2 regions of the Shewanella sp. SM32 genome follow, and region 2 is predicted to be linked to the other one. Evidence: predicted binding sites of a transcription regulator. Region 2 holds the regulator's gene; the other holds the start of a gene.
The links. Region 2 encodes sigma-54, which starts transcription at its own class of promoters, with help from an activator protein. Its sites were predicted from a motif close to GTTGGCACGNNNNTNGNNT; they were not measured.
Positions count from the first base shown of each region.

Region 1 (7,548 bases), on a different contig from region 2:
CCCGTTCTAACAATGCGGCAGTGACATCACTGTGCGGGTCAAAAACGGTGACCGAAGCATATTGCTGCTGATTAATCAGGCTAGCATAGACTTTTACCGACAAGGCCTCACCGGCATTACACACCCTATCTTGGCGAGCACCCGGCATATAAGGCAGTAACAGATCAATTTGCTCTGCACCGCTACGACGCAACGCATCAGTTAACAACAAGAGCTGCATGATGGAATGATCGCCCCGATAACTGAAAAAGATCGTTACTCGTTTAGTTGGAGGAACCAGTAGTTGAACATGATTTTCCCCCGCACCAAATTGAAATAAACGGTAGTGAGCCTCATTGCTAGCTGCGGGTAGCCGATAAAAATCGGCTTGCGAACATTGAGCGTGAGAAGCATCTTGAGACGTTTGAATACGTTGAGACGCTTGAATACGTTGAGACATAGTAACCTCCTGTCTGTGGCAAGATTGCCGAAATTGACGGCACCTTGTTGTCTATATGAACAATAGTGTCTTAAAGACATTATTGTGTAAAGTTGATTTTTAGACTATTTCAGACGCCGCAACCTGAAATGTTATGCTTAAATGACATATAGTGTCTTTTAGACACTATATGTGCGGCAACGAAGAAGCTACAATATGGGTATCGAGTAATACAAGAACCGGAGACATTAAGGCAAAATCAGTAATTAAACAGCCTTTACTGATTCAAAGTCACCATGAATAAGGCATAAGCAGTCGCCGTTACTCATATTGAGCAAGGCGAATATCTTGCTTAAATCCACATTCACTGTGATCAACATTCTAAATTTCTTAAGAAGCGATACGATGCGGTATTGGGTTTCAAGCGGTATAAATTAGCAGGACGACCACGTTCGGTGCGCTTTAATCCCGTATCGATCAATAAATCAGCCTGTTCAACCCGCCGACGAAAAGATTTACCTTGGATAGGCTTGCCCAGTAAAACCTCATGTACATGCTGCAGTTCTGGCAAGGTAAAAGGTTCAGACAGTGCAAATCCTGGCACTAAAGAATATAAGGCTTTTTGTGTTAAGCGTTCCCTCGCTTGCTCGATTAACTGCAAATGATCAAACGCCAAGGGCATCTGCAACACATCCGCTAATGGCCACCACTTAACATCACTCACTGAATCAATCTGAATTTGGCAAGCTTGATAACTCATCAAGGCGGTATAACACACAGTCACAGACCAGCCTCTTACATCGCGACTACGATTACCCACAGTGCATAGCTGCTCAATATAAGGTGGCACTACTGCGGTTTTCTCATGCAGTTTACGTAATACAGTTTGCTCAAGGGATTGATCGCAATTTTCATCGATAAACCCTCCAGGTAGTCCCCATAAACCTAAAAATGGATGATTTGAGCGTTGTACTAAGAGTACTTTAAGTTGCTGATCGTGATAGGTAAACAATACGGCATCCACTGTCAGTAGCTGAGCCTTAAAAACCTTAGGATCATAATTAGCGAGATATTCCGCTTCAGTCATTGATATTCCCCATCGTTACAAATCATCAGCTTAACTTAGCATTACACAGCTTCAAACATATTATGTCTTAGCGTCACTAAGTCAATGATCAGAGGCACAGAATAAGCCACTTTGCCCAAATTTACGCTGATAACGTGGCAACATGGTCTCGTTCCCGAGTAAGCCACCTTGGTGGATATACATCACAGGACGAGAGCCTCCGCCTTGTAAATATTCCTCAAGCACAATAAAACCTAAGGGATCGTAGAGTAATTCAAACTGCACGCCTGAGGCGCAGACCCGCTGCCACATGGCATAAAATTCCGGATAAAGTTTACCAAAATGATATTTTTTGCCGACATTCACAATCTGTGGATGCTCACTGGTATTGGAATTAAGTAAGGAAAATTGCAAGCGCAAATAATCATCGCCACCGACAACGGCACAAGTCACGACGCGAATATCCGTTTGCTGACGGATAAAATACTGATTTAAAAATAACGCTGTCGTTCCCGTCCCCGAAGGTAAAAACACCGTTAAATCAACCAATCCATTCGCCTTCGCAAACTGTACTATCTCTTGCGCCAATCTATTTACCCCGTATTCAGCGTAAGCACAACGACCCCCCTCAGGAATAAAAAGCGCCGTCGGCTCATTCACGAGTACTTGAGCCTCGATATAATCTTGGCAACTCAGTCGCATATCGCCCACTTGCGCTGTAGGGTCAGGCCTAGCATTAAGATTTGACAAAACGTGAGGTTCAGATTGCGACTGAGTGCACGCCTGCTTTTGTGCTATTAACACACTTAAATCGATAATATTAGCGCCATTCGCTAAAGCGGCAGCGTAATTGCCCGTGGGATGTTTAACCACTTGACTGGCAATATGATCTACATAAAAATCACACTGCCAGCCTTTCATCTTTGCTAATTCTGACAATGAATACAGTGAGTTAGCTAATGGCGAGCCGTGACCTATCACCTTGCTGATGCCTGCAAACTCATGATCTAAAAAATAGCCGAATTTGCGAGCTTTATTGCCACTAAACGCCGGATGCAGTAAATCATCACGTTTTAGGAAAATGTCTCTGCCAGCAAAGGCAAATGTATCAACAGGGGAATTTGCAAACATCAAGCTACTCAAACGATTAAATTCTCTGGTTTTTAAACCAGTTAAGGGAAGGCTAGTGTAACTCCGCCCTTCCTGTTACGCCCTTAAGAAATTATCAATTTGGCGAAAAACTAGTGAAAATGACACATGAATCTCGAATACATATAATTAACCCATTGATTATGCATAATTTAAATAGTTGGCATAGTTATCGCTTAGACATTGACATATATTCAATTTATCGAAGCTAACGATAAAGGCTAACAGGGTAAACATAAGGAGCTTTCAATGGCTGTATTACGCTTAATATTCAACATAGCTTGGTTTGTACTCGGCGGATTTGTAATGGGACTCGCTTGGTGGCTCGCAGGTATCCTGTGTTTTATCAGTATCATTGGTATTCCCTTCGGCCGCGCCTGTTTTGTTATCGGCGAAATGACCTTTTGGCCCTTCGGCCAAGAACAAATGAACCGTCGCCACTTAACTGGACGTGAAGACTTGGGCACAGGTGCATTAGGCATGGTAGGAAATATCATTTGGTTCTTACTGTTTGGGATCTGGTTAGCCATAGGGCATTTGGTCCACGCCTTAGCTTGTTTTGTGACGATTATCGGTATTCCCTTTGGGATACAGCATCTTAAGTTAGCTTTACTCAGCCTCACACCGATAGGCCAAACCGTAGTGGCTAAAGCTTAATAAGACAATGTGTTAACTGCGCTATTCACTCTCGATTATTTGGTTTCAAGAGTGGATAGCGCTTTGTCATCCCATACAGCAAATATCGCTTCGTTTAAGGCTATTTCTTCCTCCAATAAATCGTTGCAATCATATTGAGTATTGGCAGGCTCACTATCCACAGAAAACTGCACTTGCGGCTTAGTCGCCCCCACAATGTCCAACAGATAATGCACCAGTTTTGCGGGTGCATCTATAGCGGCATCGTGACCACAATACGCGAGTACAATCAAATCGGTGTAAAAATGCCGTGCTAACGCCTTACTCGATGCCATACTCACCAGCGCATCACGGTCACCGCAGAGCACAGTTATCGGTACTTCCACTGTCAATGGACATTGGTATTGAAAAGCCGCCCAAAGTTGTCGCCATACATTGCGTCTACTTGGTGTGGTATCGCGGCGAAACTCACTCCACTTGACAATTAAATCTCGGTCTCGCCGATGACGAAAACTGGTTAAACGCACTATAGTCGACTCGATTGGATGTAAAGCGTTACCCCGAGCCCGCATGAAAAAAGCCTTCAATGCATTCAGCGGATTAAATCTTTGATACCAATACGATAAATTCGCCGCACTGCTGTTTAATACAAAGGCATGCCTTATCTGCCAAGGTCGCTGGCATGCCATTTCCAATGCCAACATACCGCCCATAGACAAGCCGAGTAGATAAATAGTCTCCCCTTCCTGTACCTGCTCATCCAATTGCTGCCACACGGCATGGGCATAATCGGCAATCTTAAGCGGACTTAATTCGTGGGATAGCGTCCCATTGCCCGGAAGATCCGGTGTCAGCACTCGCAATCCCTTTTGTCGCAGACGCTGATCGAAACCATTCCAATGGCGCTGATCACGCATTAATCCCCTTAATAACACCCAAGTGGTCATGACTGAGACTCCCGATACCAATAATGCCGTGCGCACTCTGTCAGCTCAGTCAAACGTTCAGGTGTTAACTGCTCTAACGATTGGGCATAGGCCGCTTCCATCATAAATTGCATGAGTACTGTATGCCTGCGTAAAATCCTGTGGTGACGATGTGTTTTTTGTGGATTAAAAAAGCCAGCAAAATTAAATATTTGTCTAGGATTCTTCTTTATCCATGCCCAAGATCCCATCTCTAATGTCAAAGGTAAAAATGGCACCTGAGCAGAAGGATCTGCCACTTGATGCAGGCGATAGAGGTAATCCCAAATATCGCCATGAGTGCGATAAAACTGGCTCTGCGGCGCCAACCGATAATGGCCGTGATGGGGATAACTCTGTTCAAATAATTGTTTTAGATGAAAAATATAATTGGCATTTTCGAAGGCGGTACGGGTATGGGCGTAGGGGAACCAGATATGATCACTCAAGCCAAATCCCGAGTGGGCATCGAGCGAAATCAAACTTGTGCTGCGACTCAACAGTTGTTGTACATAGGCAACTAAGCCCGCAGTTTCCAGCTCCATTCCCCCAATACCGCGATACCAGGGCAGCCGTGACGATATACGCTGTCCTCCCACCATAAAGGACACTTTTTCACGGGATTCTATCGGAGCGTTACGCATCAAATCCACTTGATTACCATTGCCTCGCGTTCCCATGAATAACCCAACAGGATTCACTACAGGTACAAAAGCTAACCGCAGGCCCGTTAACATCTGTTGTAGATGTTTATCCCAAACAAGCCGCTGCAATAAACTGTTTAACAATGCCAAAATAACTTGAGATCCAATACGTTCAACCCCATGCACGCCACCCACAAAGAGCACTGTCGGACAAGGCGTATCTGTACCACCTAACTCAACACTGTAAAGGGGGAAATGCTCTTGGCGGAATGGAATGTCGGCAAGGATCTGATAATCCAACTTAAGATGATGAGTATCAATGAGTTGCTGCAGCGTATCTAACTCAAATGGAAGCTCAAAAGGAAGTTTCTTCATGTCACCTTAATCAATAAAATGAGAGAACTACTCATGCCGTTAAAGTGATACTAATAGTGAACAAAGACAAAATGATGACAAACTGCATATCAGAAGTGAGTTTACGGGGAAATAAGCGGAAAAATAGCGAGTAAAACAAAGAATAAACTATCCTAAAACCCTACATCAGTCTTCACGATAAAGTAGCTCTCCAATGATAGTTTCTACGTCAACCTGCGCTAAACCTTGGTCAACAATATCTCGCCAACGCCGTCCCTCTTCTGTATTACGAAACGCGATATAGAGCTGCTTATTCGCCAGAATTTGCCGATTGATTTGCAACTTTGTCGCCAGCGGCTGTAAGGGCTTTTGCTTGAGTAAATAGTGCAGAACGTTGACATCAATCACCGCGGCATCAATCCGACCTGCGGCAACTTTTTTAACATTATGCTCATCCGAAGTCACAGCTTCAGTCCGCTGTACACCGGAAAAGATCATGCGATCTAAGGCCTGAGTATTCACATAATCTTTCACCACACCTAAGGTATAGCGATTAAGATCTTCAATATAATTCCAACTTACTGGATGGGACTTTTGCTCCACCAGCCCCAATGGACTTTCGCCAATCGGTTTTGAAAAGATAAACTTTTCAGTCTCTACATAGTATTCAGGAAAATAACCTATGTAGTCAGAGTTCGGCATAGTCGTAAGTTTGACAGCGCGGCTCCACGGATAGAAATCCACGTCTAATTGATGTCCCATAACGTTCAATGCCGCCCGTACCACGGCAATACTGGCACCCTGCTCCGTTAATTGCTCTCCTGAATAAGGCGGCCAAAGTAAAGAAGTGAGCATTAAGGTATCCGCTTTAGCTACGCTTAATCCCATAAAGGAAAGACAATACACAAGGAGCATTGAACGCCATCGAACCATTTAGTACTCCTTTGCCTGCATGGATTTACGACTACATCATCGACAACTTAGTGCTTTCGTTTTTATCTGCCGAGATTTTATGACTGGTTAGATTTTATGACTAGTTTTAGTATAGCCATCAAGCCACAGCGGGGAAGTGAAGTTTTGTTACAATTAGAATAACGACATTAGCAGCAAAAGCTAACTCAAAGTGTAGCTTGACTTGGTGGTATGACTCGCCGACTTTTTCATTAGCCAATTAGCTTGTTCGTTTATCTGCTAACCGAAATAGCTAGACAGAATAAAATTCAAGCCGCATTACGCGGCTTGGAAGTCAAATATCAATAGTATTAATCAGCTCAAAGCCAAATGAGTTAAGCATTAATATCTTCATATAACTCTTGATACATCAGCTCGCGCATTTTGAATTTCTGAATTTTTCCCGTCACTGTCATTGGATACTGATCCACAAACTTGATGTAGCGCGGCACTTTAAAGTAGGCGAACTTCTCGGTGAGAAAATGACGAATATCTGCCTCTGTAATCGCGGAGCCTGAGCGGACTTTGATCCAAGCACACACTTCCTCGCCGTATTTATCGCTTTGAACGCCAAAGACAGCCGCATCCTGCACATCTTTATGGGTGTAAAGTTTCTCTTCAATCTCACGGGGATAAATATTTTCGCCGCCGCGAATAATCATATCTTTAATGCGCCCCACTATTTGCACATAACCTTGCTCATCCATTTGGCCAATATCGCCCGAATGTAGCCAGCCTTGACTGTCTATGGTTGCCGCCGTTTTCTCAGGATCATTCCAATAACACTGCATAACGCAGTAACCGCGACTACAAACTTCGCCGGGTTGATTAATTGGCAGCACTTCGCCAAATTCATCGACAATTTTTACTTCGGTATGGGGTAAAGCACGGCCAACGGTGAGAACGCGTTTCTCTACGGGTGAGTCGATTTCAGTAATGTGATTGAGCGGACTGCATTCGGTCTGACCATAGCCAATCAGCACTTCCTTCATATACATCAGGTTTTGTACACGTCGCATCACTTCTTCAGGACAAGTTGCCCCCGCCATCACGCCGGTACGTAAGGAACTCAAATCAAAACGAGCAAATTCTGGGTGTTCCAACTCGGCAATAAACATGGTCGGTACGCCATGCAAAGCGGTGCAACGCTCTTGCTCAATCACTTGCAATGTCGTCAGTGGATCAAAGGATTCTCCGGGGAACACAGCAGTTGCGCCTTTAGCTAAGCAGACTAAACTGCCGAGTACCATGCCAAAACAATGGTATAAAGGCACTGGAATACAGAGTTTATCGTGACAGGTAAACTTCATCGCCTCTGCGACTAAATAGCCATTATTCAATATGTTATGATGTGATAAGGTCGCA
Region 1 is NZ_JAKKRO010000041.1:19,810-27,357, reverse strand. It holds gene prs (ribose-phosphate diphosphokinase) at 1-439, opposite strand, end outside; gene L5M10_RS15915 (NrtR DNA-binding winged helix domain-containing protein) at 792-1,505, opposite strand; gene L5M10_RS15910 (pyridoxal-phosphate dependent enzyme) at 1,587-2,615, opposite strand; gene L5M10_RS15905 (YccF domain-containing protein) at 2,883-3,290, shown strand; gene L5M10_RS15900 (alpha/beta fold hydrolase) at 3,326-4,216, opposite strand; gene L5M10_RS15895 (M14 family zinc carboxypeptidase) at 4,213-5,253, opposite strand; gene L5M10_RS15890 (substrate-binding periplasmic protein) at 5,419-6,165, opposite strand; gene L5M10_RS15885 (AMP-binding protein) at 6,519-7,548, opposite strand, start outside.
Region 1: L5M10_RS15905 (YccF domain-containing protein) is a predicted target of sigma-54. The motif match lies at 2,793-2,811, and genes of this name have one in related genera.

Region 2 (7,779 bases):
AGGCCAAGGCCTTTATGCCGACCTCAACGCGCAAGAAGTGCAATTGACCAGTCAGGTAGTAGGAACATATGAAGCAAAATAACGTATTACTTGCCAGCCTAATGCTAATTATGAGCATGAGTGCTTTCGCGAAAGTGGGCGACTTAAAGCAAGAAGTCAAAATTAAAGCTGTGAGCCAAACTGCGGATATCAAAAACAACCAGATCATCTTCTTTGGTCCGGTGGAAGTTACCCAAGGCTCAATAAAAATCCAAGCAAATGAACTGCGTGCATTTTCCGCTGAAGGTGAAAATAGCAAAACTTTAGTCGCCACAGGCAACCCTGCTACGTATAGCCAGATATTAGACGATGGCCGTCCTGCATCGGCGAGCGCGAAAGAAATTCGTTACGATATGGCAAGCCGCACCTTAACTCTGAAAGGTATGGCGTCATTAGATCAAGCGGGTAGCCAAGTTACAGGCAATTTAATCCGCTATAACATGATTCAACAGAAATTGATGGCCGAGAGTACTGGCAGTGGTGACGATCGCGTGATCACTATTATTCAGCCAGAAAACTATCAAGATGATGCTAAATCAGATGCTCCAGCGGATAAACCTGTAAAAAAGCAGGACTCTAAATGACCCAAATCACCTTAAGAGCACAAAATCTGGCAAAAAGTTACAAGAGTCGCCAAGTGGTTAAAGACGTCAGTCTGACGGTAAAAACCGGTCAAGTCGTTGGCCTACTCGGTCCAAACGGTGCCGGTAAAACCACGACCTTTTACATGGTTGTCGGGCTAGTGAAGAGCGATAAGGGGCATATCTTTATCGACGATGATGATTTAACCGCAGATCCTATGCATCTGCGTGCCCGCAAAGGCATAGGTTACTTACCGCAGGAAGCCAGTATCTTTCGTAAGCTAACTGTTCATGACAACATCATGGCCGTACTGCAAACTCGTAAAGAACTTAAAAACGAAGAACGAGAAGAAGAACTAGAACATCTGCTCGAAGAGTTTCATATCACCCACATCCGTGACAGCCAAGGCATGTCATTGTCGGGTGGCGAACGTCGTCGCGTCGAAATTGCGCGGGCTTTAGCCGCTAATCCTAAGTTCATTTTGCTCGATGAACCGTTTGCCGGCGTCGATCCTATTTCGGTTATCGACATCAAGAAGATTATCGAACAACTCAAAAGTCGCGGCCTTGGCGTACTGATCACAGACCATAATGTCCGCGAGACATTAGATGTATGTGAACATGCTTATATTGTGAGTCACGGAAACCTGATTGCCGAAGGAACTCCAGCAGAGATCTTAGACAATCAGCAAGTTAGGGCTGTGTACTTAGGTGAACAATTCAGGCTATAGTTAATCGAGCGAAGCCAATGGAGGCAATTTATACCGCCATTGGGCTTCACTCAAAATGATAATAAGCGACCTCATCCAACAATAATAACGTAGGGATCAGCGGTAACATGAAAGCGTCACTCCAGCTCAAACTGGGTCAACAGTTAACCATGACGCCACAACTACAACAGGCTATACGTCTGTTGCAACTGTCGTCATTAGAACTGCAGCAAGAGATCCAGCAAGCATTAGATTCTAATCCCCTTCTCGAGCTGGAAGAGGATCAATTCGACGCCACTAAAACCCCTGTAAACCAAACGCTATCCGATACGGATTTCAGTGAATCTAGCACTCTGCCACCAGAAAAAGACAGCTCCACCATAGATACGGCAGAGTCGCTAACCAAAGAATCCATGCCCGATGAGCTCCCCATGGACACCACATGGGATGAAGTGTTTACCGCCTCCCCAAACTCAGGCCCCGGCGGCAGTCGTGAAGACGATATGCCCTTCCAAGGCGAGACCAGTGAAGGTTTGTACGAACACTTAGAATGGCAAAAAAACCTCACGCCGTTTTCTGAAACCGATTTAGCCATTGCCACCGCCATTATTGATGCCATCGACGATCAGGGCTATCTCACCCAAAGCACTGAAGAAATTCTCGAAGCCATGGGCAATCCTGAAGTTGAGCTTGACGAAGTCGAAGCCGTACTCAAGCGTATTCAGCATTTTGATCCCATAGGCGTTGCCGCCCGCGATTTAAGTGAATGCCTGCTGATCCAACTGTCGCATTTCGCCGCTGATACTCCCAACCTAGAAAACGCCCGTATGCTGATCAAAGATCATTTAGATCTGATCGCCGCCCGTGATTTTAGGTTATTGATGCGTAAGACTAAATTAAAAGAAGATGAATTAAGGGATGGTATAGCACTTATCCAAACCCTCAATCCTCGCCCAGGTTTGTTGATCACGCCCAATAATGACGAATACGTTATCCCAGATGTGTCTGTGTCGAAGAAAAATGGCCGCTGGGTCGTTGAGCTTAATCCTGACTGCATGCCAAAAATCAATGTAAATCAACATTATGCTTCTATGGCACGCAGTACCAAAAACCAAGCCGATAGCCAATTTATTCGCGGCCATCTGCAAGAGGCTAAATGGTTTATTAAGAGCTTAGAAAGCCGTAACGATACTTTGCTTAAAGTTGCTAATTGCATAGTGCAATATCAGCAAGGTTTCTTTGAGTATGGTGAAGAAGCCATGAAGCCTATGGTGCTTAACGATATTGCCGAAGCGGTAGAAATGCATGAGTCCACCATCTCACGGGTCACAACTCAAAAATACATGCATACCCCTAAGGGACTTTTTGAACTAAAATACTTCTTCTCTAGCCACGTCGGTACTGACGATGGTGGTGAGTGCTCATCCACAGCAATCAGAGCCTTTATAAAGAAACTGGTGGCAGCGGAAAACCAGAAAAAACCATTAAGCGATAGTAAGATGGCACAACTTCTGGCAGAACAAGGGATCAACGTAGCCCGCAGAACCATTGCGAAGTACCGAGAGGCTATGCTTATTCCACCTTCTAATCAGCGTAAAAGTTTATAACCTACAGTGGATATCGGAGGACGTTTCTATGCAAATAAACCTAAGTGGACACCATGTCGAAATTACCGAATCGTTACGTGCATATGTAGAAGAAAAGTTTTCAAAACTTGAACGCCATTTCGAACAGATCAATAATGTGCACGTTGTGCTCAATGTTGAGAAAATGCAACAGATTGCCGAAGCGAGAATAAACCTCATAGGTGGTGAAGTTTTTGCTACTTCAGAGCATGCTGACATGTATGCCGCTATAGACGCCCTGATTGACAAGCTTGACCGTCAGGTTATTAAACACAAAGAGAAGTTAACAAAACACTAATAATGGAACTTTGTACCATACTGCGGCCGGAGTGCACTACCTGCGCCACTCCGGGCAGCAAGAAAAAGGTACTGGAACTCATCAGCGACTTAGTCGCTGCCCAGTACCCGACCCTCTCATCTCAAGAGATATTCGAAAGCCTAGTGGCGCGCGAAAAGATGGGGAGCACAGGTATAGGTAACGGCATCGCCATTCCACATGGTCGACTAGCCGATATAGATCAGCCCATTGCCATACTAATTAAGTGTGAAGAGCCGATAGCATTTGATGCTATCGATAAGCAACCTGTTGATATTTTATTTGCACTACTGGTGCCTGCAGACCAATGTCAGCAGCACTTAAGTACCTTGTCTTGCATGGCCGAAAAGCTGAGCGACAAGCAAATATTAAAGCAATTACGCAAGACGCATGATGAAACGGAACTCTATCAGGTAATCACTGGATGAAACTGGTCATAGTGTCGGGCCGCTCAGGCTCAGGCAAATCTGTCGCCCTTAGGGTACTCGAAGATCTCGGCTATTATTGTGTCGATAACCTTCCCTTGCCATTGATTGGCAGTTTGCTTGAGCAACTCAAAGGCAGAAACGATCTCGTCGCCATCAGTGTCGACGTGCGTAACATGCCTGAGCAGGATAAGGTCTTAGTAAAACAACTCGCTAGCCTACCTCCAGATACTGAGTTAACGAGCTTCTTCCTTAACTCCAGCGATAAAATTCTGCTCAAGCGTTACAGCGAAACCCGCCGTTTGCATCCTTTGTCGAAGAGCCGAGTCTCTTTGCAAGAAGCGATAAAGCTGGAGGGGAAACTGCTCGAGCCTATGTCAAAACTGGTCGATCACTACATAGATACGTCGAATTTGAATATCTATGATTTAAGCGACCAAGTCAGACAAATTCTCCTTGGTAGTGTCGATAAAGAACTCGTGATCAACTTCGAGTCCTTTGGCTTTAAGCACGGAATGCCCACCGAAGCCGACTTTATGTTCGATGTGCGCTTCCTGCCCAATCCCCACTGGGAGTTGGCGCTGCGGCCATTGACTGGCTTAGATGAACCCGTAGCTGAGTTCTTAAATCGTCAACCACTGGTTAATAAGTTCATCTGGCAAATCGAAAATTTACTGGAGACTTGGCTGCCGCACCTCGAGCGTAACAATCGCAGTTATTTAACGGTAGCCATTGGCTGCACAGGTGGACAGCACAGATCGGTTTACGTCGCAGAGCAATTGGCCAAACGCTTTAGTAACGGTAAACATAAAGTTTATACCCGTCATCGAGAGCTCAATAATGCCAAAACTTGAACGTCAGATAACCATCTGTAATAAGCTCGGTTTACATGCCCGTGCCGCCACTAAGTTGGTGGTACTGGCTTCCGAGTTTGATGCGACCATCACCTTAATCCAAGGCGATAAACAAGCATCGGCCGCCAGTGTACTTGGCTTACTGATGCTTGAAACTGGCATGGGTAAGACCATCAAGCTTATCGCCGAAGGCCCAGATGCAGAGCCGGCTCTCGATGCCATTTGTGCCTTAATCGACGCTAAGTTTGACGAAGCCTGTTAGTTTCACTTCACACTAAGCACTTCATCGTTAGTTTCACTTCATGTCTAGTTTAAAAAACTTGCCATTCACACATGGCAAAACATTTGTCGCTCGACGATACAAGCCACAGGCGATTACACTAGCGGTCATTGCGCTGGCGCTGGCCTTAACCTTACCTTAGCCGTCTTAATCTGTGTCATCGACTGACGCTTAGTCACCGTAAAATCCTAGCCCAACACTAAGATCTCAAACCAATTTGCCGCACAATGGAGGACAAATGCCCGTAGATAATGCAGAAAACGATCACACCGGACATAGTCTTGACCAGTTAAACCAAGCGCTTAGCAGCGGCATGTTCGTACACGTGCGCAATATGCTGCAAAAAATGGCCGCCTCAGATATCGCGCTGATCTTAGAATCATCACCGCCAAGTGCCAGACAAGTATTGTGGCAGCTCATCGATCAGGAACAAATAGGCGACATACTCGATGAGTTGAGTGAAGAGCTCAAAGACCCACTGATCCGCAGCATGAGCCCTGAGCGAGTCGCGAAAGCGACAGCAAGCATGGACACCGACGATCTCGCCTATATTCTGCGAAGTCTTCCCGACGCCGTTTACAAACAAGTGTTGCAGTCGATGACGGAGCAAAATCGCCTGAGGGTAGAACAAGCTCTATCTTATCCAGATGAGACCGCCGGCAGCTTGATGAACACGGATACTGTCACCTTAAGACCCGATGTGAATATCGATGTGGTGCTGCGCTATCTTCGGCAAAGGGGCAACCTACCCGACACCACAGATACCTTATATGTGGTCGACAAACAGGACAAAGTCCTTGGCGGTGTTAGGCTGGCAGATCTGCTGACTTGCGCGCCAAGCACCACAATTCGCAATATCATGGATCCCAATATTCAAAGTATTCCGGTGAGCATGTCCGACAGCGAAGTCGCGCAGAAATTCGAACGCAATGACTGGGTATCGGCACCTGTCGTCGACAGTGATGGTAAGCTGCTCGGGCGTATCACAATCGATGACGTAGTCGATGTTATCCGCGAAGATGCTGAACATTCCATGATGGGTATGGCGGGGATGGACGGAGATGAAGATACCTTTGGTCCTGTACTAAAAAGTACCCTACGTCGCTCGCTCTGGCTCACCATAAACTTATTCGCCGCCCTGCTCGCATCGTCGGTCAGCAATATGTTTGAAGGCACTATTGAGCAATTTGCCACTATCGCCATCCTAATGACGATTGTCCCTAGCATGGGCGGTGTTGCCGGTAATCAGACCTTAGCGCTCGTGATCCGCGGTATTGCTTTAGGCCATATCGGCCAAAGCAACGCTCGCTGGCTTATCGGTAAAGAGCTATCGATTGGTTTTCTCAATGGTTTGATGTGGTCGATTTTAGTCTTTGTCGCCGTGTGGCTATGGAAGGATGATATGGCACTGGCGGGCTTAATTGGTAGCGCCATGCTGATCAACATGACAGTAGCAGGGCTTGCAGGTGCGAGTATTCCATTGATTTTAAAAAGACTTAAAATCGATCCTGCCCTCGCTGGCGGTATGGTGCTCACTACAGTCACTGACGTGGTTGGCCTGTTCGCCTTCCTCGGGTTAGCGACGCTCTACCTGATGAACTAACGCTTTAACCGTTTGAGCTAATAACAAAAACGGCACCTCAAAGGTGCCGTTTTTTATCCCGCTGGAAAACTAAAGAAGGCTATTTTGCCGGAGGTTGAAAACCATAACTGCTCAAAATCGCTTGGCCTTTGGTCGATAGAATAAACTCAGCTAACGGCTTAGCGGCAGTATTAGCGCCTTGTAAAACCAGTAAACCATAGTCGGCACCCACGGCGAGTTCCAGCGGTAAGTCGATGATTTGTAAACTCGGCACTTCTTTTTTAGCCAGCACAGCATTAGTGCAATAGGTTAAAAAGATATCCGCTTGCTTGTTTTCCATCACCCAGCCATAGGGGTTGCGATCTTTAGGCGGTTTAACGCTCTCAGGGCCGCCCGTCAGTTGTAATGCCTTGGTCTCTAACGCGGCTTTCGCATTGGGTTTTACCGCTTCGGCCTTAGCAAAAACGGCCCAGGCATAATCACCCGCGGGGTCGGCTTTCGGGGTTGAGGTGCCGACTTTAATCTTAGAATCTAACAAGGTATCGAGTAACGTCGCACTCGTCACCTGAACTGTGTCTTGGGTAATTGCGCAGAGTTGATTACGGGCAAACATTTGCACCGCTTCGCCCTGACCCGAATCCACTAATGCCTGTGGATGTTTCATATTTGCCGAGGCAAAGATATCAACTTTCTCGCCCTCTTGAATGCGTTTTAACAATAAACCTGAGGGCGCATATTGCGCTACAACACTCATTTGCGACTGTGCTTGATAAGCAGCAATAATATCACTCATCGCAGCCTTTAAACTGCCTGCGGCGCGCAGTTCTATCGGCGCGACTCCTGTGGTCAGTTCGGCTTTCATCGGCACTCCTTGTACAGCTGTCACCATGATGACAGGACTTAAACTCAAGGCTACTAACACATTTTTGCTTATCATAGTCATATTCTCCTTTAGACACTAAAAGTCATTCTTGGGACTTATTCCCATACAGAACGTGAAATCGATAAAGGGATCAAGCTGAACTCATCCCAAGGTAATTAGCAGTGATATGTTTGTGGTGCAGGTCACTCAAGGTGCGCTTCATAAAGGACAAATTGTCTAATTGAAGCACAGCAAGCTAATCATTCAATTAGCCCATCACTGAAAACAAAAAAGTCGCCCAAGGCGACTTTTTCAGCGAGAACTTTGTGCTTAGACCAGACTATTTACCCGTTGGTATTAGTACGATCTCAACGCGGCGGTTTTGTGCGCGGCCATTTGCATTGGCATTTGATGCAATAGGACTCGCTTCACCCATACCTTTTGATTTTACACGGGCAGAGGCAACGCCTTTATTCATCAAGTAATTACCCACTTCGCTAGCACG
Region 2 is NZ_JAKKRO010000024.1:49,375-57,153, forward strand. It holds gene lptC (LPS export ABC transporter periplasmic protein LptC) at 1-82, shown strand, start outside; gene lptA (lipopolysaccharide transport periplasmic protein LptA) at 69-623, shown strand; gene lptB (LPS export ABC transporter ATP-binding protein) at 620-1,351, shown strand; gene L5M10_RS11765 (RNA polymerase factor sigma-54) at 1,459-2,937, shown strand; gene hpf (ribosome hibernation promoting factor) at 2,966-3,253, shown strand; gene ptsN (PTS IIA-like nitrogen regulatory protein PtsN) at 3,256-3,699, shown strand; gene rapZ (RNase adapter RapZ) at 3,696-4,550, shown strand; gene L5M10_RS11785 (HPr family phosphocarrier protein) at 4,537-4,812, shown strand; gene mgtE (magnesium transporter) at 5,069-6,433, shown strand; gene L5M10_RS11795 (molybdate ABC transporter substrate-binding protein) at 6,513-7,349, opposite strand; gene L5M10_RS11800 (OmpA family protein) at 7,615-7,779, opposite strand, start outside.